Regions from separate parts of the Pseudomonas sp. Pmew2 genome, predicted to be linked through region 2. Evidence: riboswitches for the same ligand, from Rfam matches in the RefSeq annotation. Region 2 holds a riboswitch; each other region holds the start of a gene.

Region 1 (10,594 bases), 900 kb from region 2:
AGATGAATCGCCATGGTTGCCCGGTGACTGGCCAGACTGGCCAGCTCCTCGCCGCTGGGCATTGAGGTCTTGTCGGCATAGCGAGTCAGAATCACGCTTTGCGACACATCCGGCAGGGTCAGCTCGACGCCCAGCAGCGCAGCGCAGGCAGCGGTCGCGGTGACGCCGGGAATGATTTCGAATGGAATACCCAGTTCCCGCAGATGGCGGATCTGCTCGCCGATGGCGCCATACAGGCTCGGGTCGCCGGAATGCACACGAGCAACGTCCTGGCCCTGCGCATGCGCGGTCTTTATCAGCTCAATGATCTGCTCCAGATGCAGCTCGGCGCTGTTGGTCACCTGCACGGCCTGATGGCCCTCCAGCACGGCGAGCGGCATCAGTGAGCCTGCATAGATAATGACTGGGCATGTGCGAATCAGGCGTTGCCCCTTGACGGTGATCAGCTCGGGATCGCCAGGGCCGGCACCGATGAAATAGACAGTCAATGAATTCTCCGGAGTGGATGAGCGCGGGGAGATTATCCGCTGTGTGCAGGGCTGATTGCCAAGGCAAATGTGGCGTTGGCGCTTTTTTGCCGTTCGATCAGCAGGGTGGCGGTGCCGTCTCCCAGTTGCGCGGCCAGCGCCAGTGCCGAACCTTCGGCGACACCGTGACAGCCCGTGGTCTGGAAGACCTGCGCAGAACGATGGGTGAGGTGCAGCTCCCACGCAACCAATTGCGCTGCGTTGAAGAACACCAGCGGCACTGCCAGTTGCGCGGCCAGTTCAAGCAGGCCCGGTTCCTGGTCTTTCAGGTCGATACATGCCAGCGCAGTGACGCTGGCAATCTCCAGGTCGATCACGCGAAGGCTGTTCTCGATCAGCTCGCGCAACGTCGCTGCGGAGCAACCGCGCCGACAACCCAGCCCGGCCACCAGTGACGCGCCGGGCTGAACGGTCGGTGAATCAGGCCTGATGCAGGTCGGCATCGTTTCTGCGGAACAGCCAGGCACTGATCAGCCCCATCGCGACCCAGAACAACGCGTTGGTCAATAGCGAGGCGATCATGAATTGCGATTCCAGAGCTTTGGGTGCCATGCTCTGATGGACCAGCGGCTGTGGTGCGCCGATCACGTGAGGAACGACCAGAATCGCCACGCCCAGCACTTTTAGCAGCCAGTTCTGACCAAATACCAGCAAGGCCAGCCCGGCGGCAGTCGATGCGGCCGTACCTATCCACCAGGCCTGACGCTGACTCAGTTCGGCGGCAGCTGTGCCGGGCAATTCAGGTGGCAGGCCAAGCGTGGGTGCCAGCACAAAAACCGCGAAACCGGCCAGCCCCCACCATACGCCTTGCACCGTGCGGCCCGGCGCACGCAGGGTGTAAAGCCCGGCAAGCATCAGGGCGAAGCCTACTGCGACCACCAGGTTGCCGCCCGTGGTGGACAGCACGCGCTGCCAGCCGTTTTCAGGTTCCCAGGCAGCTTCTTCATGCGCATGACTGTGTTCGGCAGTCGCGCCGTCAGCATGCTCATGGACCTGTTCGGCAGATGCGTTTTCGTAAGTTTCGGCCTGCTGGATCAGTGGCACCACCCAGAAGCTTTGCAGCACGGTCAGCAGCAGGGCCGCAAGCAGGCCCGTGAACCCGGCAGTTTGTGCGATTCGCTTGAACATTGTGGAGTCCTTAATGGCAAGGAAAGGCAGCGCTGTGACGTGTATCGTGTGCGGCGTTGTGTACGGCCGCGATGTGCGAGAAACCGGCGAAGTACACCAGACATGCACCCAGCAGCGCAGCGCTGATGGCGGCTGTCAGGCGTTGAGTGCGTGTGGAGCTGGTAGTGGCGGCGTGGCTGCTGCTGATGGTCGACATGGCGATCCCTCTTGGTGATTGGCAAGCGGGCCACGCGCAAAGGAACCTGCCGGCAGACGCCGAAGGTTTCAACTGCGCCCGCCCACCGCGGGTTTGTCATTCAACGATGTCGGGCCGGTCTCCGGGCTCGCGAGGGGCTCAAACGTCGCGCGTTCAAGGCCTGCAAGGTCACCTTCCCATGCCGTGGCACAGTGGATAAGACCTTCTCTCGCTTACCGTTGCGGGGCAGCACCGGACTTGCTCGACAGCGTGAGCGCACCGGTTTCCCGTTTCACCCCGTGAGGGGCACCCGAAACAAGGCGTACAGGAGAGCATGGGCGGCGGGGAATCGTCAATCTGAACGATTGACCTGTCTGCGGTCACTGCGTAGCCTTGCCGGTTCGAGGTTCTCCATGCGTAAAGCGTTACACATGGAGCTAAGACGGGAATGCGGTACACGCCGCAGCTGCCCCCGCAACTGTAAACGGTGAGGTTCATTGCACAGCCACTGCTACGGCGGGAAGGCGCGATGAATGCGTGTCGGCACGGTCTTGATTGCCTGCCACATGCCGCCGTGAGCCAGGAGACCTGCCTCGAACCGGGCTGACCAAAAGGCCTGCGAATTCTCACTACAACCGGGCGGGGTGATCCGGTGGCGATCCGATCCGTGTGCCAGGCATGCGGTTCTCGTCCTGTTTGCCCGCCGCATTGCCAAAGGGCACCTGATGAAAACACTGGCCAAGCTTCCCGTCACCATCGTCACCGGCTTCCTCGGCTCGGGCAAAACCACCCTGCTGCGGCACATGCTCGATAACGCCGAAGGGCGGCGCATCGCGGTCATCGTCAATGAATTCGGTGAACTGGGCATCGACGGAGAAATCCTTAAGCAGTGCACCATCGGTTGCACCGAAGAAGAGGCCAACGGCCGGGTATATGAGCTGGCCAACGGCTGCCTGTGCTGCACGGTGCAGGAAGAGTTCTTCCCGGTCATGCGCGAGCTGGTCGCTCGCCGTGGCGATCTGGACCACATCCTGATCGAAACCTCGGGGCTGGCATTGCCCAAGCCGCTGGTTCAGGCTTTTCAGTGGCCGGAAATTCGCAACGCCTGCACGGTCGATGCGGTGATCACTGTCGTCGACAGCCCTGCGGTATTGGCCGGTACGTTTGCTGCGTTCCCCGATCAGGTCGATGCGCAGCGCAAACTCGACCCGAATCTGGACCATGAGTCGCCTCTGCACGAGCTGTTCGCTGATCAACTGGCCAGCGCCGATCTGGTGATCCTCAACAAGGCCGACATGATCGACGCCGAAGGTCTGGCAGCGGTGCGTGCCGAAGTTGCCGAAGAACTGCCGCCAGCCGTCAAGGTGATTGAAGCCAGCAGCGGTCGTCTGCCGATCAGCGTACTGCTGGGTGTTGGCGCCGAGTCCGAGCTGCACATCGATGGTCGCAAGACCCACCATGATCATCACGACAATGACGATCATGATGACCACGATCACGATGCTTTCGATTCGATTTCCCTGAAATTGCCTCAGGCCGATGAAAAGTTGTTGCTCGACGCACTGAATCAACTGGTCGTGCAGCACGGCATTCTGCGCGTGAAGGGCTTCGCGGCCATTCCCGGCAAGCCGATGCGCCTGCTGATCCAGGGTGTGGGTACGCGTTTCGCCAAGCACTTCGACCGCGCCTGGCGCGCCGACGAAGAGCGTGCCACGCATCTGGTGCTGATTGGTCAGGAGCTGGATGCCGTGGCCCTGCAAGCGCAGCTCAACGCTGCAGTTGTCGGCTGACCCCATGCATTTACTGAGAACCCAGCCCGGCGGTTTCGTACCCGACGACAGCATTGCCGATCTGGGCCAGACCCCGGCCGAGCTGGTGATTCTCTGTAGCGGAGACTCCAGCCTGGCGCTGCTGGCCGAAGCTGCACGCCAGCTTCCTGACGACTACCCGAGCCTGCGTCTGGCCAACCCCATGCAGGTACAGAATCACGCCTCTGTCGACTTGTACGTCGATGAGGTGCTGCGCCACGCAAAGGTCATTCTGATTTCCCTGCACGGTGGCATCGGTTACTGGCGTTACGGCGTCGAGCGGCTGATGGAGCTGGCGGCACGCGGGGTTCAGGTCATTCTGGTGCCAGGTGATGATCGTCCCGATCCTGAGCTGAGCGACCTGAGCACGGTGCCTGCCGCAGAACGCGACCGGCTCTGGCAGTTTCTGCGTCAGGGCGGCTTGCAGAATGCGCTGGAAATGTATAGTTGCATGGCCAGCCGCTGGCTGGACCGGGACTATTCCTGGACCGAGCCCCAACCGTTGCCACGCACAGCCATTTACCACCCTCGACTGGCAAGTGCGCAGCTCACCGATTGGCAAGCCGACTGGGTTGCAGGACAGCCCGTCGTGGCGCTGCTGTTCTACCGCTCGCACTTGCAGGCCGCCAATACCGGTTTTATCGACGAGTTCTGTGCGCGCTTGCAGGCGCACGGCATCAACCCGCTACCCATAGCCGTGGCCAGCCTCAAGGAGCCCGGCTGTTTCACTCAGGTGGAGAACTGGCTGGACGAGGCCGAAACCGAGCTGATCCTCAACACCACAGGCTTTGCCCAGTCGAGCCCGGAAGCGCCGCATCTGCGCCCGTTTCGGCGCAACGTGCCGGTCATTCAGGCGATCTGCGCGCAGGACAACGAACCTGCCTGGCAGGCCAGCGAACAGGGCCTTGGTGCGCGCGATCTGGCGATGCACATTGCCTTGCCGGAGCTGGACGGGCGGATCATCAGTCGACCGATCAGTTTCAAGGACCTGGCCTGGCGTAGCGAGCGCAGCCAGTCGGACGTGGTGTGTTACCGCGCCCAGCCGGACAGGATGGATTTTGTCGCGCAACTGGCGCGGCGCTGGATCGAACTGGCGCGGCTGCCCAACGGCGACAAGCGTGTGGCGTTGATCCTGGCCAACTATCCGACCCGCGACGGGCGCATCGGCAATGGTGTGGGGCTCGACACGCCTGCTGCGGCGCTGAACATCCTGCGCGCCATGCAGGCCGAGGGTTATCCGCTGGCACAGTTGCCGGACAGCGGCACCGAGCTTATCCAGCAATTGCTGGGTGGCGTGACCAATGATCTGGACAGCATTGACCTGCGGCCCTGCCAGCAAAGCATGGCACTGGAGGAATACCTGGCGGCGTTCAACGAGCTGCCGCAGGAAAACCGTGATGCCGTGAATGCCCGCTGGGGCGCGCCGGACAGCGATCCGATGTTTCGCAGTGGCAGAATGATGATTGCCGGGCTGCGCTTTGGCCTGACCTTCGTTGGCATTCAGCCTGCGCGTGGCTATCAGGTCGACCCCAGCTCGGTGTACCACGACCCGGATCTGGTTCCGCCCCACGGTTATCTGGCGTTTTACTTCTGGCTGCGCAAGGCGTACGGCGCTCATGCCGTGGTGCATGTCGGCAAACACGGCAACCTTGAGTGGCTGCCGGGCAAGGGCGTCGGCCTGTCCCGAACCTGCTGGCCGGACGCCGTACTGGGCGCGATGCCGAACATCTATCCATTTATCGTCAATGATCCGGGCGAGGGCGCACAGGCCAAACGGCGCACTCAGGCGGTGATCATCGATCACTTGATGCCGCCCCTGACCCGTGCGGAAACCTATGGCCCGCTGCGCAATCTGGAACTGCTCGCCGACGAGTTCTATGAGGCGCAACTGCTGGATCCGCGCCGCGCGCGCGAGCTGCAACGGGATATTCTCGAACTGGTCCGTGAAACCCATATAGATCGCGAGCTGGCTCTGGGCGAGAACCTCGACAGCGACGCCGCGGCGCTGTGGCTGCCGCGTCTGGACACTTACCTGTGTGACCTGAAAGAGTCGCAGATTCGCGATGGCCTGCACATCTTCGGTCAGTCGCCGCAAGGCCGCCTGCGCACCGACACCTTGCTGGCCCTGCTGCGCATCCCGCGCGGCGACGGGCGCGGCGCGCAGTCGAGTCTGTTACGGGCGTTGAGCAAAGCGTTCGGTCTGGATTTTGACCCGCTGGATTGCGAACTGGCCGAGCCCTGGACCGGCGCGCGTCCCGCTGCGTTGCTGGCGGTCAGCAGTGACCCGTGGCGCACTGCCGGTGATGCGCGTGAACGGCTTGAGCTTTACGCCGCTGCCCTCATCGAACGCGTGACCCAAGGCGAAGCGCTTCATGACCTGCCGGTCGACGATGATCTGGCACTGATCCTCGACAGCCTGCGTGAAGTGGTCGCGCCGCGTCTGGACGCCTGCGGCCCCGGCGAAATGCAGGGCATGCTAGATGCACTGAGCGGCCGCTTCGTTCCGGCAAGCCCCAGCGGCGCGCCGAGTCGGGGGCGTCTGGATGTGCTGCCCACGGGGCGCAACTTCTTTACCGTAGATGTCCGCAATCTGCCGACCACCACAGCGTGGCGTATCGGTTTCCAGTCCGCCAGCCTGTTGCTGGAAAGGCATCTTCAGGACCATGGCGACCACCTGCGTCAGTTGGGGCTGTCAGTCTGGGGCACGGCGACCATGCGCACCGGTGGTGACGATATCGCTCAGGCGATGGCGCTGATGGGCGTACGCCCGGTCTGGGCGACGGGCAGCCAGCGGGTCGATGATTTCGAGATTCTGCCGGTCAGCCTGCTGGACCGTCCGCGAGTGGACGTGACATTGCGGGTGTCCGGCTTTTTCCGTGATGCCTTCGCCAACCTTATCAAGCTGTTCGACGCTGCGGTGCAGGCAGTTGCCGCGCTGGACGAGCCGGACGACCTGAACCCGCTGGCGGCCAGGGTGCGAGAAGAACGCCAAGGTTTTATCGCAGAAGGGTTGACCGAAGACGAAGCGGCACGTCAGGCGGGCTGGCGGATCTTCGGTGCCAAGCCCGGTGCCTATGGCGCTGGCGTGCAGGGCGCGATCGACGGCCGTCTGTGGCAGAGCCGTGAGGACCTTGCCGAGGTTTACCTGAACTGGGGCGGCTACGCCTATGGCGCTGCCGATGAAGGTACGCCTGCGCGTAAGCGCTTTGCCCAGCGTCTGTCTCAGGTACAGGCCGTGCTGCAGAATCAGGACAATCGCGAACACGACCTGCTTGATTCAAACGATTATTACCAGTTTCAAGGCGGCATGCTGGCGGCTTCGGAAACCCTCAGCGGGCAGAAGACCGCCAGTTACCATGGCGATCACAGCCAGCCGGACCTGCCGAAAATCCGCACCCTGAAGGAAGAGCTGAACCGGGTGATACGCTCGCGCGCAGCGAATCCGAAATGGATCGACGGGGCCAGACGTCATGGCTACAAAGGCGCGTTCGAGATGGCCGCCACGGTGGATTTCCTGTTCGCCTTCGATGCGACGACCGAGCTGATCGATGATCACCAGTACGCGCTGCTGGCCGACGCCTATCTGCTTGACCCGGCCACGCGCGATTTCCTCGCCGAGCACAATCCCGATGCCTTGCGCGACATGACCGAGCGCATGCTCGAAGCCCAGCAGCGCGGCCTCTGGCAGGAGCCGGGCGAGTATCAGCAGGCGCTGGAAGACCTGCTCCTGGACATAGAAGAGAACTGATGACCTTGCCTGACCCGAACATCACCGAAACTCCACATTTTCCGCTGGCCGCTGTGGTCGGTGCCGATGACCTGAAGCTGGCGTTGTGCCTGACCGCCATTGACCCGCGCATCGGCGGCGTATTGATCGAAGGGCCTCGGGGCATGGCCAAGTCGACGCTGGCGCGGGGGTTGGCCGATGTGCTGGCCAGTGGTCAGTTCGTCACCTTGCCGCTGGGTGCTACTGAAGAGCGTCTGGTCGGCACGCTGGATCTGGACGCCGCGCTGGCCGAGGGTCGTGCACAATTTTCCCCGGGTGTACTCGCCAAGGCCGACGGCGGTGTGCTGTATGTCGATGAGGTCAATCTGCTCGCCGACCATCTGGTCGACCTGTTGCTGGACGTTGCTGCCAGCGGCGTCAATATGGTCGAGCGGGATGGTATTTCCCATCGCCATGCAGCGCGCTTCGTACTGATAGGCACCATGAACCCGGAAGAAGGCGAATTGCGCCCGCAGTTGCTGGATCGCTTTGGCTTGAACGTCGCATTGAGTGGCCAGACCCAGCCTGCCGAGCGCAGTCAGATCATCCGTCGCCGTCTGGATTTCGACAGCGATCCGGTAATGTTTTGCCAGCAATGGCAAGCGCAGCAGGACGCCTTGAAGCTTCGTTGTGAGCAGGCGCGTCAGCTGCTGGCAGGTATCGAGCTGGATGACCATTCATTGGCAATGATCACCGAGCGATGCTTTGCTGCAGGTGTCGACGGTATGCGCGCCGATCTGGTCTGGCTGCGCGCCGCGCGCGCCCATGCTGCATGGCGTGGTGCCGGTCGAATTGAAGAACAGGACATCGAAGCGGTCGCCGAGTTTGCCTTGCGTCATCGGCGGCGCGAGCCGGCCCCGCCACCACAAAACCCGGAAGCGCCGCCGCCCGGATCGTCCAGCAGGCAGGCCGACCCTGAAAGCGGGCAGGGCAACTGGGGCGAGCTGCCCGCCCAGGCCGTCACTACCGGCGCACGCCGCGAAGTGCCGAGCTGGCCAAAAAAGCCTTAGGCATCCGCCCTCGTATCGCGCAGGGGGCGGATGCCGTTCCCCGTCCTGGTCGACTGGCCACTGGCAGACAAGGGGCCATGCGTGCCGGTGCTGATGGCCCGGTGCAATGGTTGTCCACACTGTTGCGCGGTCGGCCGAAAAGCCGCAAGGACCTGATTCGCCAGCCGCGCAGCAGCCGTCCCAGTGAGTTATTGCTGGTGATTGTCGATGCTTCAGCTTCTACACGACGCCATCAGGCGTTGAGCCAGGCGAAGGGGCTGTTGTCGCAATTGTTCGACGATGCGTATCGACGCCGCGCGCGTCTTGCCTTGCTGACCGCCAGCGGTGACACGCCACGCTGGCAACATCAGGGCCTGAAAGCGTCCTCGGCATTGAGTCCATGGCTGGATGCACTGGGTGCGGGCGGCGGCACGCCACTGTCTGCAGCGCTCCAGCAGGCCGGTGAATGGCTGGCAAAGCGGCAAAAACGCTATCCGGCCGAGCAGCAGCGGGTTCTGGTGCTGACCGATGGCAGGATCAAGCAGTTACCCGTCCTGCCTGCATTCAATTGCGCGAGTGTGTTGATCGATATCGAGAAAGGCCCGATCCGCTTGGGCAGGGCGCGGGAACTGGCGTCCAGCCTGGGGGCTGATTATCAGCACATTGATGAGCTGAAACCGGTTTGAGCTATCAGGTCTGGCAGTTCTGAAACTGCGTGCCAATGCGCTGAAGCATTGGCACGACAGTCAGTTGCAGTGCACGGGCAACGCTCAAACCTGCGTCAGGCTGGCATGGTCCAAGGCTCAAGGTCGTAGCCTTCGTTGCTGATTTCTTCACGCGCCTGTTCCAGAGCGCTGGCCAGTTGCCGCTTGTCTGAATAGGTGCTGCTCGGGATCTGCTTGCGACCGATACGGTTGCTGGTGCGGTCGATCACCGTCAGGCTCAGTTCGCCGTTACCATCCTGTGGTGCCCAGGCAACACACTGGAAGGGTTCAAAAGCGTGTCCAGCGATCAGAAGTGCATCGTTGAAGCGCAGTGGGACGTTCATGGTTTTTTCCTCAAGTGCCCATATCAATTCAGTCACGGCGGCGGGCTGACCGTCCGGCTGGTTACTTGTGTTGATGAACGACAAGGGGGCATGAGTCACACCCTTCAACGAAAAATATGCGAATTTTTTTCAAGGGTCGCCCGCGTGACCTTGCAAATAAACATCCTTCAGCAGCGACGGCGTTAGTGACAGAGGGTTATGAGCGTTAGACCCAAACGGTACAACGCTGCGTCAAAAAGTTGCTAGGGTGATAGTTGGGCTCGCCAACATGCTGTTTATGAAAAGCTTTTAAAAATCCCACTCCACGTCGGGCACCAAGGAAACTTCATGCATGGATCGGCCCCAACGCGACGTCTGCTAATCATCGACGGCGGTGACGACTGTCATCCTCTGATCCCTGCTTTGAGTGATGCCGGATGGACGGTGCAGGAAAGCACCTCAGGTTCTACCTTCAATCCCGATCATGACGTGGGCCTGATTCGCCTGACGTCCGGTCATTTCGAACAATTGCCCAGGCTTCAAGAGCTTGTCGCCCATAGCAACATGCGCTGGGTTGCAGTGCTGTCAGCCAACGATCTGCAACGCGAAAAAATAGGCGATTTCGTTTGCCAGTGGTTTTTCGATTTTCACGCCCTTCCTTTCGATGCAGCGCGGTTGCATGGCACGCTGGACAAAGCGTTCGCGGCTGGCCGCCCCGAAGCGCAAGGCGGGCTGGCGCTTTCCGAGGCCGAGCCCGAGCTGCTGGGCGACAGTCGGCCCATTCGTGAGCTGCGCAAGTTGTTGAGCCGGCTGGCACCTATCGATTCACCGGTATTGATTCGGGGCGAGCGAGGTACGGGCAAAGAGCTGATCGCACGCAGCCTGCATGTACAGTCTCAGCGACGCGGCAAGCCCTTTGTCGTCGTGGATTGCGGTGCGTTCACCGGGCATTCGATCCAGGCCGAGCTGTTCGGTCATGAGGATGATGCGTTTGATGGTGCTCAGGCGCACAGGATCGGGCTGCTTGAAGCTGCTGACGGCGGCACGCTGCTGCTTGACGAGGTCGGTGATCTGCCGCTGGAAACCCAGGCGTCGCTGTTGCGCTTTCTGGAAGACCGGCAAATCGAGCGCCTGGGCGGCGGTGAGTCGATTGCAGTGGATGTGCGGGTGCTGG
Region 2 (10,594 bases):
TCAGGGGCAAGCCGGCAACGGTCAACACGACACGCTGGCAACGCTCGGCCAGCGCCTGATGCAACAGGCCGGCTTCATCGACATAGCGACGGGTCAGTTCGCCGAGCGGCACGACGCCAAGCCCGGTTTCGTTGCTGACAAAAATGATTTCACCCAGCAGCCCGGCAAGGCTGTCGAGCAGGGATTCACGTTCTTGAAGCAGGCGCTCGGGGTTGTCGAGCATCAGCAGATTGGTCAGCCAGAGGGTCAGGCAATCGACTAGCAGGCAGCAATCGGGCGCCGCATTTTCGCGCAGCACCCGCGCCAGCTCGATCGGCTCTTCGACCAACCCCCAGTGCTCGGGACGGCGTGCGCGATGGCTCGCAACACGCTGATTCATTTCGCCATCGAGAGGCTGACTGGTGGCGATGTAGGTCACCTTCAGCGTGCTGTCGGCGGCCAGTTTTTCCGCCAGGCGACTCTTGCCGGAACGCGCGCCGCCGAGGATCAATTGCAGCATTCAGTTCGCCTCCAGGCCACACAGTTCGCGAAGCAATGGGCCGTCCAGGTGTTTTTCCACCAGGTCCGCCAGACGTTCTATGTCGCGCTCGCGCAGGGCGTGATAGTCGACGGACTGCACGTTCGCCAACCCCGCCCAGCGCAGTAACGCGCTACAGGCCGCAGGTGATTCGAACAGGCCGTGCAGGTAAGTCCCGAGCACCTGCCCGTCGACACTCTGCGCGCCATCGCAACGCCCGTCGTCCAGTTGCACGGCAGCCTGCTCCAGCGCCGGCCCTGTCGTTACCCCGGCATGAATTTCGTAGCCGCTGACCTCGGCGTCTTCCAGGGTCAGACGACCGCGCACATTGCGCAGTTGCTTTTCCGCTTCCAGCACCGTGCTCATTGCCATTAGGCCAAACCCGGCGCTGGACCCGGCTGCGCCTTCCAGCCCGAGAGGATCGTGCACCTGCTCACCGAGCATTTGCAGGCCGCCGCAGATCCCCATCAGCTTGCCGCCATAACGCAAATGCCGCTCGATGGCGGTGTCCCAGCCATGGCTGCGCAGGTAGTTCAGATCGCTGCGCACGCTTTTCGAGCCGGGCAGAATGATCAGGTCAGCAGGAGGAATCGCCTGGCCGGGACCGATGAACTGCAGATTGACCTGAGGGTGCAGGCGCAGCGGGTCGAAATCGGTGTGGTTACTGATGCGCGGTAGCACTGGCACCACCACGTTCAGCACATGCTCGACCTTGTCGGTCTGACGCTGGTCCAGGCCGTCTTCGGCTTCCAGGTGCAGGTCCATCACGTAGGGCAGCACGCCAACCACCGGCTTGCCGGTGCGTGCTTCCAGCCAGTCCAGGCCCGGTTGCAGCAAGGCGATGTCGCCGCGAAAACGGTTGATGATGAACCCCTTGACCCGCGCCTGTTCGCTGGGCGACAGCAACTCCAGCGTGCCGACCAGATGGGCAAACACCCCGCCGCGATTGATGTCGGCAATCAATAGCACCGGGCAGTCGACCGCCTCGGCAAAGCCCATGTTGGCGATATCGTTGGCGCGCAGGTTGATCTCGGCCGGAGAGCCCGCGCCCTCGACCACGATCACCGGGTATCTTTCACCCAGGCGCCGATGGGATTCCAGCACCTCCTGCATGGCGATCTCTTTGTAGCCGTGATAAGCCACCGCGTTCATGGTGGTGACCGCACGGCCGTGAATGATCACCTGCGCACCCGTATCACTGTTGGGCTTGAGCAGCACCGGGTTCATGTCAGTGTGCGGCTCCAGAAAGCACGCCTGCGCCTGCACCGCCTGGGCGCGGCCGATCTCGCCGCCGTCCGCCGTTACAGCGCTGTTGAGCGCCATGTTCTGCGGTTTGAATGGCACGACCTTGACGCCCTGTCGGGTCAGCCAGCGGCACAGTGCCGTCACCAGTGTGCTTTTGCCGGCGTCGGAGGTGGTGCCTTGTACCATCAGCGTGGTCATGGGTATTCCTTGCGGTATTCAAGCAGAACAGTGTGCAAACGCAGCCAGTCGGCCTCGTCGCGGGGCAGACCGAAGCGCAGGCTGGACGACTCGGGGGTGTCACCTTTGAACAGGCGCAACAGCACGCCACGCTGCGCACAAAACTCATAGAGCGTTTGCGCTTCAGGGGTCATGCGCCACTGAAACAGCGCACAGCCGCCCTGCGGGCTCAGACCGTACTGGTCAAGCAAGGCCACCAGACGCTCGCGAGCCTGCTCGCTGCGTTCACGCTGACGGGCCTGCCCTTCCTGATCATTGAGGCACACCTGACCGATGATCCGGGTTGGCCCACTGACCGACCATGGGCCGATTTCCTGCGCCAGCATCCTCAGCAATACCCGCTCGGCCATGACAAAACCGAGCCTGACACCGGCCAGGCCAAAAAACTTGCCGAACGAGCGCAGCACAATCAGCCCGGTGCGCCACGTTTCGGCAGCCAGGCTAAGGCCCGGCGTGTTATCCATAAACGCTTCATCGACGACCAGCCAGCCACCGCGCTCGGCCAGTCGTGCATGCCATTCCAGCAGGCGCTCGGCGCTCAGGTGCAGGCCGGTCGGATTGTTCGGGTTGACCACCACCAGCACATCAAGAGAGTCGAGAAAGTATTCGACCTCCTGCTCGCCTACCTCGCGGACCACGAAGCCGTTCTTGCGCCATGCATGTGCATGCTCGGCGTAGCAGGGCGACAGCACGCCAACCCGACCTCCGCTGCGTACCCGCGGTAACGCTTGAATCGCAGCCTGTGAGCCGGACACCGGCAATAAGCGAGGTACGCCGTAATAGCGGCAGGCCGCCGATTCCAGGCCATCGTCGGTCTCGGGCAACCGCGCCCAGGCACGCGTCGGAATCTCCGGGATGGGCCACGACCAGGGCGCGATGCCCGTGGACAGGTCCAGCCAGTCAGCCAGTTCGATACCGTAATGCTGCGCTGCGGCGCGCAACCGACCGCCGTGCTCAAGCATAGAATTCAGCTACCACGCATATGACCAGCAACCACAACCAGACGCCGCGCTGCACCAGTTGCCAGCCGCGATCAATGGAGTCTGCATCGGCAGGTGCACCTTCACCCAATTGCGGACGCTGATGCAGCTCGCCGTGATAGATCGCCGCCCCACCCAGTTCGACACCCAGCGCACCCGCGCCAGCGGCCATCACCGGACCTGCATTCGGACTGTCCCAGGCCGGGGCCTGCTTACGCCAGCAGCGCAGCGCCAGCCGGGTCTTGCCCAGCAAGGCGTAAGTCAATGCCACAAGGCGTGCAGGAAGGTAGTTGAGCAGATCGTCGATCTTCGCCGCAGCCCAGCCGAAACGCTCGAAGCGCTCGTTGCGGTAGCCCCACATGGCGTCCAGCGTGTTGCTCAGCCGGTACAGCACCACGCCGGGCGCACCGGCCACGACAAACCAGAACAGCGCGGCGAACACCGCATCACTGCCGTTCTCCAGCACTGATTCGGTAGCCGCGCGAGCCACTTCGGTGGCATCCAGTTCGCTGGTCTGGCGACTGACCAGATAACCGACCCGCTGGCGTGCCTCGACCAGATCGTCACTGCGCAACGCTTGCGCCACCGGCTGAACATGTTCGCCCAGGCTGCGCATGCCCAGCGCGCCATACAGCGCCAGAATCTCGACCAGCCAGCCAATACCGGGCAACCAGCTCAGTAGCGTGGCCAGCAGCGTCAACGGCACTACGGTGATAACCCAGGCGGTAACGCCATGACTGCGCCAGCCACGGCCACCGCTGTTGAAACGCTGCTCGACACGGCTGGCAAAACGCCCGAACGCCACCAGCGGATGCCATCGTTTTGGTTCACCGAGCAACGCGTCCAGCGCCACACCGGCGACGCTCAACAGCGCCACACTCATTGACTCACTCCCCATTGATTCTCGTACAGCAGCTCGTGCAGCGGACGCGCCTGCGCCCAGCCTTCCATCACCAGCATTGGCGCAGGATAGAACTCCTTGACCGGCCCCAGGCAAATGATCGCCAGCGGCTTCGCGCCGTCAGGCATGCCCAGCAGTTCGGCCAATGCCTCGGGGTCGAACAGCGACACCCAGCCCATGCCCAGGCCTTCTGCACGCGATGCCAGCCACAGGTTCTGGATCGCGCAGGACAGCGATGCCATGTCCATTTCGGGCAAGGTGCGACGCCCGAAAATGTGTTGCTCACGCCCTTCCATCAGCGCGGCGACCAGCACTTCTGCGCAGTCGTTGATGCCTTCGACCTTGAGCTTCATGAACTCGTCGGTGCGCTCGCCCAACGCCTGGGCAGTGCGGATACGTTCTTCTTCTACATGCGCCTGCATTTTTCCGCGCAACGCCGGATCGCTGATGCGAATGAAGCGCCACGGCTGCATCAGCCCGACACTGGGTGCCTGGTGTGCGGCTTCCAGCAAGCGCGCCAGCAACTCGGGCGCCACCGTGCCGCCGACGAAGTGGCGCATGTCGCGACGCTCGGCGATGGCCCGGTACACCGCAGCCCGCTCTTCAGGGCTGAACGCTTGTTCGGTCATGGTTTGAACAGCGCCGCAATCGCCTGAGGGCAGGAAGGGAAATAGAAATGCACGTAGGACGCGGTCAGACGACCCAGGCGGTAGACTGCCTCTGCGCCACGCCCGCCGTTGGGGCTGACGCCACGGGCAATCGGCTGCAACTCGGTGCTGGTCAGCGAATGGTGATACGTGTGACCGTGCAGCGTGCCCTCGGGCAATTCAACCGCTTGCAAGGCCAGCGCCGCCAGACGCTTCTGCATGACCGCCTCACCGGACAGCAAGCCGACCAGTTCGGCGCGCACGCCCTCCACATCGCTCAGGGCTTCGAGTAAATAAAGCATGCCGCCGCACTCGGCCAGAATCGGCTTGCCAGCGATATGGTGCGCCCTGATCGATGCCTGCATCGTCAGGTTTTCCGCCAAAGCAACGTGGTGCAACTCCGGGTAGCCACCCGGCAGGTACAGGCTGTCGGCGTCGGGCAGCTCGCGGTCATGGATCGGCGAGAAGAAACTCAGCTCTGCGCCCATGTTTCGCAGCAGGTCCAGGCTTGCGCCGTACAGAAAGGCAAAGGCCTCGTCGCGGGCAATGGCGATGCGCACACCGCTGAGCAACGGCTCGACCTGAACCGGGTCGGGCGCGGTAAAGGTTACGGCTGGCGGCAAGGCCACTTCGCAGGTGCTGGCCAGCGCGGCGGCAGCCATGTCCAGCCGCACATCCAGATCATTGAGTTCGCTGGCCTGGACCAGCCCCAGATGGCGGCTGGGCAATTCGAAACCGACTTCCCGGGACAGTGCGCCATACCAGCGCAGGCCTTCGGTCAGACTGTTTTCCAGCAACTGCGCGTGGCGTACCGTGCCAACCCGATTGGCCAGCACGCCGGCAAACGGCAGATCCGGCTGATAACGCGCCAGCCCGAGCGCCAGCGCGCCAAACGTCTGCGCCATAGCCGTGCCGTCGATCACCCCCAACACCGGTACGCCAAAGTGGCGGGCCAGATCAGCGCTGGACGGTGTGCCGTCGAACAACCCCATGACGCCTTCGATCAGGATCAGGTCTGCCTCATCTGCGGCTTCCCACAACAGGCGACGGCTTTCGTCGGCACCGACCATCCACATGTCCAGCTGGTAGACCGGTGCGCCGCTGGCCCGCTCAAGAATCATCGGGTCGAGAAAATCCGGCCCGCACTTGAACACCCGGACCTTGCGGCCCTGGTTGCGGTGCAAACGTGCCAGTGCCGCGGTGACGGTAGTCTTACCTTGCCCGGAGGCAGGCGCGGCGATCAAAACCGCCGGGCAATCGCGCGGAGCTCTCATTGCAGTGCTCTCATTGCAGTGCGCCCAATAAAGGATTATTCACAGCTCGATACCTTTCTGCGCCCGGATACCGGCCTGAAACGCGTGCTTGACCACGCCGATATCGGAAACCGTATCAGCCAGGTCGATCAATTCGGGTTTGGCACCGCGGCCGGTCACCAGCACATGCTGCATAGGTGGGCGGGCCTGCAGGTCACTCAGCACTTGTTCAAGGTCGAGGTAACCATGCTTGAGGGCAATGTTCAGTTCGTCGAGCACCACCAGACCAATGGCCGGGTCGCGAAGCATTTCCCGAGACACGGCCCAGGCGGCTTCGGCAGCGGCAATGTCACGCTGGCGATCCTGGGTTTCCCAGGTGAAGCCCTCGCCCATCACGTGATAGCGCACCTGCTCGGGGAAACGGCGGAAAAACATTTCTTCGCCAGTGCTGTTGCGGCCCTTGATGAACTGCACCACGCCGCACTGCATGTCGTGGCCCATGGCCCTGGCAAGCATGCCGAATGCCGAGCTGCTCTTGCCTTTGCCGTTGCCGGTCAAGACCAGCAGCAGGCCGCACTCGTTGGGTGAGCTGGCAATGCGCTCGTCCATCACGGCTTTCTTGCGCAGCATGCGCGCCAGATGGCGTTCGTCGCGTTCGGGGGATTCGTTCATCCGGGTTCTCCGCTCGTGGCAGTCGACAACAGACGGAAGGACAGCACTGGACAGCACGGCAACGGCCTGCACAGAGCATCACCCTCCGTGATGCCATTGAGTGGTTCAGGCCGGTCTCCGGGCTCATGAGCGGGTTACCCCGGCTGCGCGCCTTCCCATGTCGAAACACAGTGGCGTCAGGCACAGCCTTGACTCATTTACCGTTGCGGGGGCAGCGCCGGGATCGGATCGATTGATCCACACCGGCTTCCCTGTTTCACCCTGCCAATCAAGGATTGCAGAGCACCTGAAACAAACCGCGAAGGGTAGAGGGTTGGGCTGGGAGCGTCAATCGACACCGACGCTGTGAAACGTGATTGAACCCAGACGGTTCGCAGTGCCTCTATCAATTATCGGACCACGCCCTTGTTTATGGAGATTCACCATGTTCAGACTCAGACTCCACTACGCAGTGTTGCTTCTGGTTGCCGGTGGCCTCGCTGCCTGCGGCGAGTCTTCGACCCTGCAAGTCTCGGATGGAACAGGCCCATCGCCCAAACTGCCGGAGCCTAACAAGACGCTGATCCCGACCGTCAACATCGCCCCTGCCGTAGGCTGGGAAAAAGGCGCAAAACCGGTCGCCGCGCCGGGCACACAGGTGGCAGCGTTCGCCGAAAACCTGGACCACCCGCGCTGGCTGTATGTATTGCCCAATGGCGACGTGCTGGTGGCGGAAACCAATTCCCCGGCCAAACCGGATGATTCCAAAGGTATTCGCGGCTGGGTAATGGAAAAAGTCATGGGCCGCGCCGGTGCGGGCGTGCCAAGCGCCAACCGCATTACTCTGCTGCGCGACGTGGACAAGGACGGCGTCGCAGAGACCCGCACCGTGTTCCTGCAAAACCTCAATTCGCCGTTTGGCATGACGCTAGTGGGCAACAAGCTCTATGTCGCCGACACCGACCGCCTGATCAGCTTCCCGTATGAAGCGGGCCAGACCTCGATCAGCGCGCAGCCGACCAAAGTGGTCGATCTGCCGGGCGGCACGCTCAACCACCACTGGACCAAAAACGTCATTGCCAGCAAGGATGGCAGCAAGCTGTACGTCACAGTGGGCTCCAACAGCAACGTGGCCGAGAACGGCATGGACAAGGAAGAAGGTCGTGCAGCCATCTGGGAAGTGGACGCTGCCACCGGCAACCACCGCATTTTCGCCTCGGGCCTTCGCAACCCCAACGGCATGGACTGGGAACCCAAAACCGGCAAGCTGTGGACGGCGGTCAACGAGCGTGACGAAATCGGCAGCGACCTGGTGCCAGACTACGTGACCTCGGTGCAGGATGGCGCTTTCTACGGCTGGCCCTACAGCTACTACGGCCAGCATGTCGACGAGCGCGTCAAACCGCAGAACCCGGCACTGGTCGCCAAGGCCATCGCACCGGATTACGCAGTCGGCCCGCATACGGCCTCGTTAGGGTTGGTATTCGCCGATGGCAAGACGCTGGCGGCGCCGTTCAACGAAGGCCTGTTCATTGGCCAGCACGGCTCATGGAACCGCAAACCGCACAGCGGCTATAAAGTGGTGTTCGTGCCCTTCAGCGGCGGCAAGCCCAACGGCGCTCCAGTCGATGTGCTGACCGGTTTCCTCAACAAAGACGAAAAAGCCATGGGCCGCCCGGTTGGCGTGGTCAATGATCAGCGCGGCGGCTTGCTGGTGGCAGACGATGTCGGCAACAAAATCTGGCGCGTGACCTCGGCCAAGGCAGCTCAATAACGCCGAGCGTAGAGGGTTGACGCAGAGCGTCGTACGTTAGTTGAGTTATCGTTCCGCACGCTCCAGCGTGGTAATGCAGTTCTCGACGCTCTGCGTCGCACGATAGTTGCGATGATCGTTCCGCACGCCTGGAAAGGCATGTCGACGCAGAGCGCAGTACGGTAGTCGAGTTATCGTTCCGCACGCTCCAGCGTGGGAATGCAGGTCTCGACGCTCTGCGTCGCAAGAGAACGCAGAGCGTCCGGAAAGGCATGCGACGCGGAGCGTCGCACGATAATTTCTGGTCAGACCGCGAGCAGGCGACGCGCTATGGCCAAATCTGCGCCAGACTGGACGGCTGAATGACGCGCTTGGCGTTGAGGTAGGCTTTCTGCCAGTAAGGCTTGTCGAGGCTGTCGAGCTTGACCGTGCCGCCGCTGGCCGGGGCATGTACGAAGCGGCCTTCGCCGACGTAGATGCCCGCGTGGGACACCTGCGAGCCGCCCGAGGTGGCGAAGAACACCAGATCTCCTGACTGCAATTGCTCGCGACGGATATTCGGCGCACCCATCACGATCATCTCGCGCGTGGAACGCGGCAGGGAAATGCCCGCGGCATCACGATAGACATAACCTATAAGACCGCTGCAATCAAAACCGGAGTCAGGCGTGTTGCCACCCCAGCGATAAGGCGTGCCAACCAGTCCCAACGCACGAAACAGCACGTCTTCGGCAGCCGGAGAAAGAATCTGAGGGGGAGCAGTGACCACCGGACGCTGAACGACCCGGGGAGCTTTGGGCGGTGGCGGCGCACTGGCGCAGGCACCCAGTAACGCAGCAACAGAGATGACTATCAGGCGCAACGCAATCGACATAACCACAACAACCTATCCGGATGCGGCTTACGCTGCCGAGAAGCTCAAAAACGCAGAAAGACCCGAAGGTCTTGTTCTGCGCGTTCTATTTTATTTACGCCGCTTTGGCGCGGTCTTGACTGTAGTCGAAGTCATCGCCGTTGTCTGCGTGGCATCAGGCGTCGACTTCACAGCGACTGTACCTGGCGCCATTGCCAGAGGCCGCTTGGCCTCGATAAAGGTCTTGCTCCAGTAGGCGTCATCGAGGCTGTCGATGCGTACACCGCCACTGCGACGGCTGCTGGAGTGAATGAACTGCTGGTTACCGGCGTAGATCGCTGCATGGCTTACGCGACCACGGCCACGGGTACTGAAGAACAGCACATCGCCAGGCTGAAGGTTTTTACGCGATACCAGCGGTGCGTCAACGTTGATCATTTCACGCGTGGAGCGCGGCAGGCTCATGCCAGCCTCTTCGCGAAACAGGTAACCAATGAAGCCGCTGCAATCGAAACCCGAGGAAGTCGATGTGCCGCCGAACTTGTAACGAGTGCCGATCAGGGACTTGCCACGTTCCAGGATGCTGTCGGCCAGAACCGGCAGCTGGTAGGACTTGTTGTCGGCGAAGTGAGCAAGCTCGTCTTCGGTGGCAATCTCGTCCTGCAAGGCTGCGGCGTCGGCGCGACGTGCTGCGGACTGAGCGTTTGCCGCGCTCTGATAACGAGCAACGGGCTGAGCCTGTTCTTGCTGTGCGACCGGCATATTGGCCGAGCAACCGAAGAGGAATGTAACGAGTGCGAGAGGCACGAGGGGTGCGAAGCGAACAACCTGCATGGGCACAACCGTGGCTGACTAGTTAAGATGGCGAGACTATGCCTTTTATGAAGGTGATTTGCAAATTCAATCGAACTAGATGTGACTTATGAGTTCCGCCATGACATGTGCTGCCCGGCACTGCAAAAAGACGTCCATCTGCGCGCTGTGATCGGTCGGCTGCGGATTGATTTCCGCCGTAAAACCCCCGGAAACTCTGGTGCGAATGACCGGTTCATGAATGTAGGGGAAGCTTGCCGTGGTACCGATACTCAGGACTGCGTCATAGCCTTTAGCCAGTTGTTCATACAGTGTTTCCAGTGCTCTTTCAGGGAGCATTTCCTGAAAAAGAACGACGGGCGGTCGCATAACGCCACTACATGCCGAGCATAAAGGGGGCAAAGGACGCTGCAAGTGCTCACTCAATTGCGGATCTTCAGCGCCGCAGGATTGGCAAAACAGTGGCGAGAGCTGCCCGTGAATTTCTATCAGGCGCTCTGGCGGGCTGCCCGCCGCACGGTGATAACCGTCGACATTCTGGGTCAGCACCCAGCACTCGGGCTTGATGCGTTGCAACTGGGCGATGGCGTAATGCGCGATATTCGGCTCGCCACCCAGGCACGCCCTGCCCAGTTCAGCGATGTACTTCCAGCACAGCTCGGGGTCACGGCGCAGCATTGGCCCGGACAGGGCCATTTCTATAGGCAGGCCGTCGTCGGTCTTGCCGTTGTACAGCCCGCCGAC
Region 3 (10,594 bases), 780 kb from region 2:
TCGGGCGTTGCGCGCTGAAATTGCGCTCCAGCAAATTCGGCGCAATGGTTCCGATTACGCCCTTATAGGAGCGGTATTTTTTGGGGCGCACCACTGATCGCAGGCCCAGTTCTGCCATCAGTCGTTCTACAACCTTCTTGTTGACCAAAATACCTGCAGTGCGAATGACCGCCGTGATACGCCGAGCGCCATAAAGGCCTTTCTCCTCGTGGTAAATGCTTTCGACTAACTGTTTCAAAGCAGCATAGGGATCGGGTCTGGATTGCACCTGAACCTGATAGTAAAACGTGCTGCGTGCCAAGCCCGCCAGCCTCAGCAGAGCGCAAAGCGGGAACCGGCCCCTCAGTTGCTTGATGCTCAGGGCTTTTTCGGTTGCCGTCGTTTCTGCTCCTTCAGCTCTTCCAACTTTTTTAGGTAAGCGTTCTCCATGCGCAGATATTCAAGCTCGCTCATCAACTGGTCGCGCGTCTTCTGCGTATCGTCGGCGGTTACTGGTTTGGCGGGATAAGGCTTCTTTGGCATGGCGACAGGCTTTCTTCTGGCAGGAACATACGGGGCTGTACCGCTACTGTAATGCCGCTTTTCCCAAATGACTATTTGGCCGGGATCCCCGATACCAAAATGCGCAGCGGCCTGACGGAGCGATAGCTTGTGTTCACGCCTGTGCTCAAGCACTGAGCGCTTGAAAGCTTCGCTGTATCGAAGACCAGGCTTGCGATGGCCGGTGTGACCATGACTCTTGTAGTTAGCGACCCAGCGTCGAAGCAGGCTGAAATCGATCGAGAACTGGCGGGCTACCATACGAAAGCCCATGTTGTCTTCAAGATACGCTTTGACGACAGTGAGCTTGAACTGCTCTGAATACTTACCCATTTGAACACCCCCGTGAGGTCGGATTGGTGTCCAACTTCTTGGGGGCAGTTCACTGGAGCGTGAGGAACGAGAGGTGTCTGGCAGAAACTCCGCAGATTATCGTGCCGACGCTCCGCGTCGACATGCAGCTCTGGACGCTCTGCGTCCTCTTTCGAGCATGCGGTGCGGCGCAGATTTGTGACGCGGAGCGTCACCCAAGGCATTCCTACGCTGGAGCGTAAGGAACGAGAGGTGTCTGGCAGAAACTCCGCAGATTATCGTGCCGACGCTCCGCGTCGACATGCAGCTCTGGACGCTCTGCGTCCTCTTTAGAGCATGCGGTGCGGCGCAGATTTGTGCCGTGGAGCGTCACTCAAGGCATCACCACACTGGAGCATGAGGAACGATAGGTGTCTGGCAGAAACTCCGCGTCCGGCCCTGAATCGCTCAGTCGCTGTACAGCGCCTGAGTGCGACGCAGGCGCATGCGGCTGCCGTTGAGGTGCAGGTACATCGCCGAGCGCGCTGCGTCGACGTTGCCTTCGGCGATGGCGTTGTAGATTTGCCGATGTTCGGTGTTGATTCCGGCCAGGTAGGCGTTGCGATCGCTCTGCCCTGTGTAGGCCGAGTTCATCCGCGTGCGGGGAATCAGCTTGGTGCCCAGATGTTTCATGATATCGATCAGGTACGCATTGCCAGACGCCTTGGCGATCTTGAGGTGAAATTGAAAATCGGCATTGATGGTGGTTCCGGATTTCTGCGGGCCTTCGAGCAGCGCATCGAACGCCCGCTTGAGCTCAAGCAACGCTTCAGGGCTGCGTCGCTGCGCAGCCAGCCCTGCTGCCTCGACTTCCAGGCTCAAGCGAAACTCCAGCAGGTTCAGCACATCGGACAAGGTGGCGATGGTCGCAGGCCCTACCGAAAAACCTTCAGGCGGTGGCATGTCTAGAACAAAGGTGCCGACACCATGCCGGGTTTCCACCAGCCCGGCGGCCTGCATCCGCGACAGCGCATCGCGCACCACCGTGCGGCTGACACCCTCGGCTTCCATGATGTGGATCTCGGAAGGCAATTTCTCGCCGCGCACCAGCACACCGTCACGCATGCGCTGGGCGAAGCGGTCGACAAGGGTTTCTGCCAGGCGTCGATGGTTCTTTTGCGAGGAAAGCGCGTTGTCCGACATTGCAGCCTCAGTTCTGTCCGATACGCGAGTATAGGCTGCGATCACCACACAAAACACGCCTTGAGTACGGTTATACTCAGCCACCCGACACGGACCCGATCACCCGCCATGGAACAACCTTCCACATCAAAAGGCCGTCGCTCCAGTCTGACTCAGCAACTGGTCGCCGAGTTTTCGCGCAGAATTCGCGAAGGCGAGATCCAGAGCGGTGAAAAGCTTCCTACCGAACAGGTGATCATCCGTGAAACCGGGGTCAGCCGCACCGTGGTTCGTGAAGCGATGTCGCGCCTGCAAGCCGAAGGTCTGGTCGAAACCCGGCATGGCATCGGCACCTTCGTAGTCGATGCCGCGCAGCCAGGGCATTTCCAGCAGATTGAATCGCCAATCGGTACATCCGGCGACGCGGTATCCATCATCGAGCTGCGCCTGAGCATCGAGCCGGAATCCGCCGCGCTCGCGGCTCAACGCCGCACGCCCGAACAACTGGATGCCATCCGTCAGGCACTCGATGAGCTGCATCGCTGTGCGCGCCTGGGGCACGACACCATGAAGGCCGATTTCGAGTTTCACCGGCAGATATCACTGTGCACAGCCAATAGCTTCTTTACCGACGTGATGAGCCAGCTCGGCAGCAGCATCCTGCCCCGCACCCGCAGCGGCTTCGGCAATATCACGTCGTTGCACGCAGAGGACGACCCAGGCATCCAGCAACGCGAACAGGAGACCATCTTCGACGCCATTGTCCATCAGGATCGGGATGCCGCCCGAGCCGCGATGCGTCTGCATCTGATCAACAGTCTGCTGCGCCTGCGCGCAAAGGATTAGCCACTAAAACGCTTATCGTTTACCATGCCGCCCGTCGGTTTCCGAGAGGAACTAACAGGGAATTCGCACGCTTTGTCTGCACAAGGCCAAAACGAAACTGCCCCCGCAACTGTAGGCATCGAGCCTGCTCCATGACTGCCACTGGATTCAGCTCCGGGAAGGCCGGAGCCTGGCGATGACATGCCAGTCAGGAGACCTGCCGACCTGCTTCAATCCACTAACCGGCGGGGTGTCCGGGAAGGACATCCGCACGCGGCAGCATTTCCCGTCGTGCCCGGTCATTTGCCGGGGATGTGTTTCCTGATGTGCATTGCGCCTTGGCACCTGCTCCAACGGAGACCGCATTTCATGTCGCTGCCCCGCCTTGCCGTACTTGCCGCCAGCCTGACGCTGTCCACCCTGACCCTCGCCGCGCCTACTCAGTATCCGCTGACCCTCGAAAACTGTGGTTCGACCCTGACGTTCGCACATGCGCCGACCAAGGCAGTGACCATTGGCCAGGCCGGTACTGAAATGCTCTACGAACTAGGCCTGGGCGACCGGCTGGTGGGCACTTCGCTGTGGTTCAACAACGTGTTACCACGCTTCAAGGCGCAGAACGACAAGGTAGAACGTCTGGCCGACAACGACCCAAGCTTTGAATCGGTGATTGGCAAACGTCCGGAACTGGTGGCGGTGCAGCTGGAGTGGATGGTCGGCAAACAGGGCGTGGTCGGCACACGCGAGCAGTTCCATGACCTGAAAATACCCACTTACATTCTGCCGTCCGATTGCGAAGGCAAAGACAATCTGGTCGGTGCCGACGGCACACGCCTGGAGCCGTTCCGCATCGAGACCATCTACAAGAGCATCGAGCAACTGGCGCAGATTTTCGACGTACAGGACCGCGGTGACACGCTGGTCGCCGACCTCAAGGCCCGCCTGAGCGCGGCGATTGCCAACGTCAAACAGAACAAGGCGAACGACGTCTCGGCGCTGTTCTGGTTTTCCAGTTCCGACCTCGCCAGCGACCCGTTCGTGGCAGGCCGCAAAGGCATCCCGGACTTCATGCTCAACAGCCTGGGCATGCGTAATATCGTCAAGTCCGACGAGGAATGGCCGACAGTGGGCTGGGAGACCATTGCCAAGGCCAACCCAAGCATTCTGGTGATTGCACGCATGGATCGCCGCCGCTTCCCGGCCGACGACTACCTGAAAAAGATCGAATTCCTCAAGAGCGACCCGGTGACGCGCAACATGGACGCAGTCAAGCATGACCGGATCGTGATCATCGACGCCGAAGGCATGCAGGCTGGCCTGCGCCTGTTTACCGGGTTCGAGGAACTTGCTGACGCCGCCAACCGTTTCAACGCTGCACAATGAGATTACAGGTAGCACTGGGCCATGTGCTCTGGGTCTCGGCAGTGCTGGTGCTGGCAATCATGGTCGGTGCAGCGATTGGCGAAACCTCGATCAGCCTGAAGGTGGTTTTTCAGGTGCTGGCCAACAAACTCTGGGCTGCCGGCTATGTGCTCGACCCTATCGACGAAGGCATCGTCTGGAACTACCGGCTGACCCGCGCCATTGTCGCGGCAGCCTGCGGGGCCGGGCTGGCGATCTGTGGCGTGGTGTTGCAATCCTTGTTGCGCAACCCGCTGGCAGACCCATATCTGCTGGGAATTTCCGCCGGAGCCTCGACCGGCGCGGTGCTGGTCGCCATTCTGGGCTTCGGCGCGGGGGCTATTTCGATGTCGGCAGGCGCTTTTGCCGGGGCCGTGGCGGCGTTTTCGCTGGTCGCCCTGCTGGCGCACTCGTCGCGAGGCACCACAGCAGCCGGGCAGATCATTCTGGCCGGAATCGCCGGTTCACAGCTGTTCAATGCCCTGACGTCGTTTCTGATCACCAAATCCGCCAGCTCCGAACAGGCACGCGGCATCATGTTCTGGCTGCTGGGCAACCTCAGCGGCGTACGCTGGCACTCGGTCTGGCTGGCAGTGCCGACGGTGCTGGTCGGTCTGCTGGTGTGCCTCTGGCACCGGCGAGCGCTGGACGCGTTCACTTTCGGCAGCGACTCGGCGGCGTCACTGGGGATTGCCGTGCGGCGCGTGCAGATCATCCTGATCGCGACCGCAGCCCTGGTCACCGCAGTGATGGTATCGATCGTCGGCTCCATCGGTTTTGTCGGGCTGGTGATCCCGCACGCGGTGCGTATGCTGATCGGTGTGCGCCACGCACGGCTGGTGCCGTTGAGTGCATTGAGCGGCGCGCTGTTTCTGATCGCTGCCGACATCCTCTCGCGCACGCTGATCAAGGGCCAGGCGCTGCCGATTGGCGTCATTACCGCACTGATCGGCGCACCGGTCTTCGCTTTGATTCTTATCCGGGGAAATAGCACGCGATGAACGCCTTTCCTCATCTGGTCAACGCACCGGTGCTGGGCTGCTCCGGGCTGGGTTATTCGGTTCGTGGCACTGCGTTGCTGCGCGACGTCGACTTGAGCATCGCAGCCGGCGAGACACTGGCCGTGGTCGGCCCTAACGGTTCGGGAAAATCCACCCTGCTGAAACTATTGGCCGGTATTCAGAAACCGGTCTGCGGCACGGTCAGACTGGGCGGGCAACCACTTGAGGCAATGAGCCGCAGAGACGTGGCGCGCTTGCTGGCGGTGGTCGAACAACAAGCGGAAACCAGCGATGCCGTGACGGTTCTGGATGCCGTCGAGCTAGGCCGCACGCCCTGGCTGTCGGCACTCGAGCCGTGGAGTGCTAACGATGACGCAATCGTTCGCCAGGCGTTGCAGAATGTGGACATGCTGCACATGCAGAAACGTGCCTGGCACACCTTGTCCGGTGGCGAGCGGCAGCGCGTGCACATCGCCAGGGCACTGGCGCAACGACCCAGGATCCTTCTGCTGGACGAACCGACCAATCACCTGGATATCCAGCACCAACTGACCATTCTCGGTCTGGTCAGGGCTTTGCCGGTAACCACTGTGATAGCCCTGCACGATCTGAATCAGGCGCTGGATTGCGACCGCGTGGCGGTCATGGAGAAAGGCCGGCTGGTCGCACTGGGGGCGCCGGTCGAGGTGCTGACCCCGGAACGCCTGCTGAGCACCTTCGGCGTCGTGGCGCACTGGCTGACCGACCCTTTCGACGGCGCGAAAATCCTGCGTTTGCGCTCACACTGAAGACGCGCCGATGGTCAGCCGGTCACCTGGCGCATGCTTCAACAGGTGCGCCGCGCGGCCTGTAGCACTACAATGCGCGCTTTGCACGCCGCAGGATCCCGTTGCCATGTCGTTACCCAAACACCACCTGGAATTGCTCAGCCCTGCACGGGATGTGACCATCGCCCGTGAAGCCATCCTGCATGGTGCCGATGCGGTGTATATCGGCGGGCCGAGCTTTGGTGCGCGGCACAACGCCTGCAACGAGGTCAGCGACATTGCCGAGCTGGTCAAATTCGCGCACCGCTACCACGCGCGGATCTTTACCACCATCAACACCATCCTCCATGACGACGAGCTGGAGCCCGCGCGCAAGCTGATTCACCAGCTTTACGACGCCGGCGTGGACGCGTTGATCGTGCAGGACCTCGGGGTGATGGAGATGGACATTCCGCCCATCGAGCTGCACGCCAGCACGCAAACCGATATTCGCACCCTGAGCCGGGCGAAGTTTCTCGATCAGGCCGGTTTCTCGCAGTTGGTGCTGGCCCGGGAACTGAATCTGCAGGAAATCCGCGCAATCGCCGATGAAACCGATGCGGCCATCGAATTCTTCATCCACGGCGCCCTGTGCGTGGCGTTCTCCGGGCAGTGCAATATTTCCCACGCGCAAAACGGCCGCAGTGCCAACCGCGGCGACTGCTCGCAGGCTTGCCGCCTGCCGTACACGCTCAAGGATGATCAGGGCCGCGTCGTTGCCTTCGAAAAGCATCTGTTGTCGATGAAAGACAACAACCAGAGCGCCAACCTGCGCGATCTGGTGGACGCAGGCGTGCGCTCGTTCAAGATTGAAGGTCGCTACAAGGACGCAGGCTACGTCAAAAATATCACCGCCTATTACCGCCAGCGTCTGGACGAGATTCTCGAAGACCGTCCGGACCTCGCCCGCGCTTCCAGCGGCCGTACCGCACACTTCTTCGTGCCTGACCCGGAAAAGACCTTTCATCGCGGCAGCACCGACTATTTCGTCAGTGACCGCAAGATCGACATCGGTGCTTTCGATACGCCGACGTTTACCGGTCTGGCAGTCGGCACCGTCGAAAAACTCGGCAAGCGTGACCTGATCGCTGTGACCCATGAGCCGCTGTCCAACGGTGACGGTCTTAACGTGCAGATCAAGCGTGAAGTGGTGGGCTTCCGTGCCAATAAGGCGAGTTCGAAGAAGACGGCCAGAAGCGCTGGCGCTACCGTGTAGAACCCAACGAGATGCCTGCGGCCCTTTCCCGTGTGCGCCCCAACCATCCGTTGAATCGCAACCTGGACCACAACTGGCAGCAGGCGCTGCTCAAGACCTCGGTCGAGCGCCGCATCGGCATTCAGTGGCAGGTTACCCTTCGTGAAGACCACCTGCGCCTGGAAGCCATCAGTGAAGAAGGTGTGAGCGTCGCGGTAAACCTTGACGGCCCGTTCGGCGCAGCCAACAAGCCCGAGCAGGCGCTGGATCAACTGCGTGACCTGCTCACTCAGCTGGGCACCACGATCTACCATGCTCAGGATGTCAGGCTCGACGCGCCACAGGCGTTCTTCGTGCCCAACTCGCAGCTCAAGACCCTGCGTCGCGATGCCATCGAGGCGCTGACCGAAGCGCGCATCGAGGCGCATCCACGCGGTGGCCGCAAGGCGGAGACGACCCCGCCACCGGTGTACCCGGAGTCGCATCTGTCTTTTCTGGCCAACGTCTACAACCAGAAGGCTCGCGACTTCTATCATCGCCACGGCGTACAGCTGATCGACGCGGCCTACGAGGCCCACGAAGAGACCGGCGAAGTGCCCGTGATGATCACCAAGCATTGCCTGCGCTTCTCGTTCAACCTGTGCCCGAAACAGGCCAAAGGTGTGACGGGCGTGCGCACCAAGGTCGCGCCGATGCAACTGGTGCACGGTGATGAAGTGTTGACCCTCAAGTTCGATTGCAAGCCTTGCGAAATGCACGTGATCGGCAAGATGAAAGGTCACATTCTCGACTTGCCGCTCCCCGGCAGCGCGGCGGCCAAATCGGTGGTCGGCCATATCACACCGGAAGACCTGCTCAAGACTGCGCGTCAGCGTTCCACTCGCTGATCGGTATGAGGGGGGGGTTGGCGCCCTGCCAGCCCCTTGCGTCTTCTGACAAAGCAATCTTAAAGAACGCGCTCCATATGGGTGGTATTCCACACCGGGTCGTTTTCCACATCGGTCACAGCAAAACCCTGTTTCTCCCAGAAACGGATCGCGCCGGGCAGAAACGGATGGGTATGCAGGTACAAAACCTCTATGCCACCTGCCTCGGCATGCGCCCAGAGCGCCTGACATAAACGGCTGGCCAGCCCGTCGCCGCGAAACTCCGGCGTGACGAACAGGCGCACGATCTCAACGGTTCTGCGCCCGCGATAATCGAGCTGCAGGAAACGATGATCGAACGGCAGGTAGCCCACAGCCGCGATGATCTGCCCTTCACTGCGGGCGATCAGAAACTTGCCGTCCTCCCCGCCCAGATACACCTGCTCGAAACCGGCCAGATCGGGCGGAACGGTGACGGTGTCGAGCAAGGGAAAGATCCCGGCACGTGCACGCATGACGAAATCGACGGTGTGCGGGATCTCGGAGGGGTGTACCTCAGTAATAGTGATGTTCATGAGCACGGACTTATTGGGGGAATTGCAGGGTGATACAAATGTTACGCCAGAGATGGGCCTTTGGACGCACGGCTTGACTATAGAGCAGGCGGCGCGGCGCAGAATTGTGACGCGGAGCGTCACGACAGGCATTCCCACGCGGAGCGTGAGGAACGATATGTGCCTGGAGCGACTGGGGCGCCCGGAGGTAAAAACGCCGATTATCGTGAGCGGGCAATGCGGCGCACAGCTTTACAGCGCAAACCCTTCGATGCGCACCAATGCAAGGCAGGAAAAATCATGCGCCGGACGCCGTTGTAAACGCTGCGCAGCCTTGCGGGCATTGCCAATTCGGGCCTGGAGCACTGCCGACGCAAGCTGGCACAGCCCCTGCATAATCTTGAACAACCCCACCATGAATGTGGTCGGGCCGCCCCGGTTGATCGACGTTGATCGCCAGTCTCGAAGAGACCAGAGGGCCACATGGGTGCATCCGGCAACGTGGCTTGATGGCATCCCCGAACACCCAATAAGAGAACAGGCAAAGGCGCCTGGAACCGAAAGGTTCCGGGCGCTTTTTTTTTGCTTCAAAAAACCTGATTGGCCTCGGCCGGGACTTGCTATGAACACCACAGTCTTCCCCATGAACGATGTAAAAACCCTGATCGTCGTCGGTAATGGCATGGTCGGACACCATTGCGTCGAGCAGTTGATCGCAGGCGGCGCACTGGAGCGTTATCGCATCCATGTATTTGGCGAAGAAGCACAGCGTGCCTACGACCGCGTGCATTTGTCCGAATACTTTACCGGCCGCGATGCCGAGTCGCTGGCCATGAGTGAAATGTCTGTCTACGAACAACCTGGCCTGACGCTGCACCTGGGCGTACCGGTGCTGGAGATTGATCGTGATCGTCATGAAATCATCACCGCCGAAGGCTGCTTCAGCTACGACAAGCTGATCCTGGCCACAGGCTCCTTCCCGTTCGTACCGCCGATCGAGGGCGCACAGGGCAACTCGCGGCTGGTCTATCGCACGCTTGAGGACCTGGACACCATTCGCTACGCCGCCTCGAAAGCTCGCCGTGGCGTGGTAGTCGGCGGTGGTCTGCTCGGGCTTGAAGCGGCCAATGCACTGAAATCGCTTGGCCTGGAAGCCCATGTTGTCGAGTTCGCCCCGCGCTTGATGCCGGTGCAACTGGACGAGCACGGCGGGGCCGCCTTGAAAGCGCGTATCGAAGCGCTGGGCGTCGGCGTACACCTGTCGCGCGCCACACAATCGATCAGCGACGGCAAGCAATACCGCTATCGCATGAACTTCGCCAACGACGAATTTCTGGAAACCGATCTGATCGTGTTCTCTGCCGGTATCCGCCCGCAGGACGCTCTGGCTCGCCAGTGTGAACTGGAACTCGGCCCGCGTGGCGGTATTGCAATCGACGAGCACTGTCGCACCAGTGACGCCGATATCTATGCAATCGGCGAGTGCGCGGCCTGGAACGGCAGCGTATTCGGCCTGGTAGCACCCGGTTATCAGATGGCCCGTGGCGTAGCTGCACAGTTGTGCGAAAAGGACACTGAGCCGTTCTTCGGTGCCGACATGTCCACCAAGCTCAAGCTGCTGGGCGTGGATGTCGGCTCCATTGGTGACGCGCACGGTGCGCTGGCCGGGGCTGTCAGTTATCGTTTCATTGACGAAGCCACCGCCAGCTACCGTCGCTTGGTGGTGTCGGCCGATGGCAAACAGGTACTCGGCGCTGTGCTGGTCGGCGACAACAGTTACTACGACACCCTGCTGCAATATGCGCAGAACGGCATCCCGCTGCCCGCCGATCCATTGAGCCTGATTCTGCCGCGTGGCGAAGGCGCGCCGACGCTGGGTGCCGATGCCCTGCCCGCCACCGCGACCATCTGTTCCTGCCATAACGTCAGCAAG

Evidence for each region. A riboswitch is a leader RNA that binds a small molecule or an ion and turns the genes downstream of it on or off. The one in region 2 is predicted to bind cobalamin.
Region 1: linked by a shared signal. The riboswitch ahead of cobW (cobalamin biosynthesis protein CobW) and the one ahead of cobO (cob(I)yrinic acid a,c-diamide adenosyltransferase) in region 2 are both predicted to bind cobalamin.
Region 3: linked by a shared signal. The riboswitch ahead of AC4ANK_RS16465 (ABC transporter substrate-binding protein) and the one ahead of cobO (cob(I)yrinic acid a,c-diamide adenosyltransferase) in region 2 are both predicted to bind cobalamin.

The regions. Positions count from the first base shown of each region.
Region 1 is NZ_CM176702.1:3,486,571-3,497,164, reverse strand. Features, by position in the region: gene cobM (precorrin-4 C(11)-methyltransferase) at 1-488, opposite strand, end outside; gene AC4ANK_RS15895 (cobalamin biosynthesis protein) at 521-970, opposite strand; gene AC4ANK_RS15890 (CbtA family protein) at 948-1,655, opposite strand; gene AC4ANK_RS15885 (CbtB domain-containing protein) at 1,666-1,851, opposite strand; cobalamin riboswitch at 1,947-2,159, opposite strand; cobalamin riboswitch at 2,218-2,440, shown strand; gene cobW (cobalamin biosynthesis protein CobW) at 2,556-3,620, shown strand; gene cobN (cobaltochelatase subunit CobN) at 3,625-7,386, shown strand; gene AC4ANK_RS15870 (magnesium chelatase ATPase subunit I) at 7,386-8,414, shown strand; gene AC4ANK_RS15865 (vWA domain-containing protein) at 8,492-9,079, shown strand; gene AC4ANK_RS15860 (hypothetical protein) at 9,175-9,441, opposite strand; gene AC4ANK_RS15855 (sigma-54 dependent transcriptional regulator) at 9,769-10,594, shown strand, end outside.
Region 2 is NZ_CM176702.1:4,390,518-4,401,111, forward strand. Features, by position in the region: gene cobU (bifunctional adenosylcobinamide kinase/adenosylcobinamide-phosphate guanylyltransferase) at 1-499, opposite strand, end outside; gene AC4ANK_RS20170 (cobyric acid synthase) at 500-1,960, opposite strand; gene cobD (threonine-phosphate decarboxylase CobD) at 1,957-2,961, opposite strand; gene cbiB (adenosylcobinamide-phosphate synthase CbiB) at 2,954-3,862, opposite strand; gene bluB (5,6-dimethylbenzimidazole synthase) at 3,859-4,509, opposite strand; gene AC4ANK_RS20190 (cobyrinic acid a,c-diamide synthase CobB) at 4,506-5,801, opposite strand; gene cobO (cob(I)yrinic acid a,c-diamide adenosyltransferase) at 5,841-6,452, opposite strand; cobalamin riboswitch at 6,544-6,757, opposite strand; gene AC4ANK_RS20200 (PQQ-dependent sugar dehydrogenase) at 6,877-8,205, shown strand; gene AC4ANK_RS20205 (C40 family peptidase) at 8,513-9,058, opposite strand; gene AC4ANK_RS20210 (C40 family peptidase) at 9,149-9,871, opposite strand; gene AC4ANK_RS20215 (NAD-dependent deacylase) at 9,947-10,594, opposite strand, start outside.
Region 3 is NZ_CM176702.1:3,610,819-3,621,412, forward strand. Features, by position in the region: one part of gene AC4ANK_RS16450 (IS3 family transposase) at 1-414, opposite strand, end outside; one part of gene AC4ANK_RS16450 (IS3 family transposase) at 414-873, opposite strand; gene AC4ANK_RS16455 (FadR/GntR family transcriptional regulator) at 1,300-2,034, opposite strand; gene AC4ANK_RS16460 (FadR/GntR family transcriptional regulator) at 2,143-2,859, shown strand; cobalamin riboswitch at 2,878-3,077, shown strand; gene AC4ANK_RS16465 (ABC transporter substrate-binding protein) at 3,208-4,221, shown strand; gene AC4ANK_RS16470 (FecCD family ABC transporter permease) at 4,218-5,240, shown strand; gene AC4ANK_RS16475 (ABC transporter ATP-binding protein) at 5,237-6,028, shown strand; partial or broken gene AC4ANK_RS16480 (peptidase U32 family protein) at 6,135-8,128, shown strand; gene AC4ANK_RS16485 (GNAT family N-acetyltransferase) at 8,188-8,682, opposite strand; gene AC4ANK_RS16490 (hypothetical protein) at 8,914-9,144, opposite strand; gene nirB (nitrite reductase large subunit NirB) at 9,284-10,594, shown strand, end outside.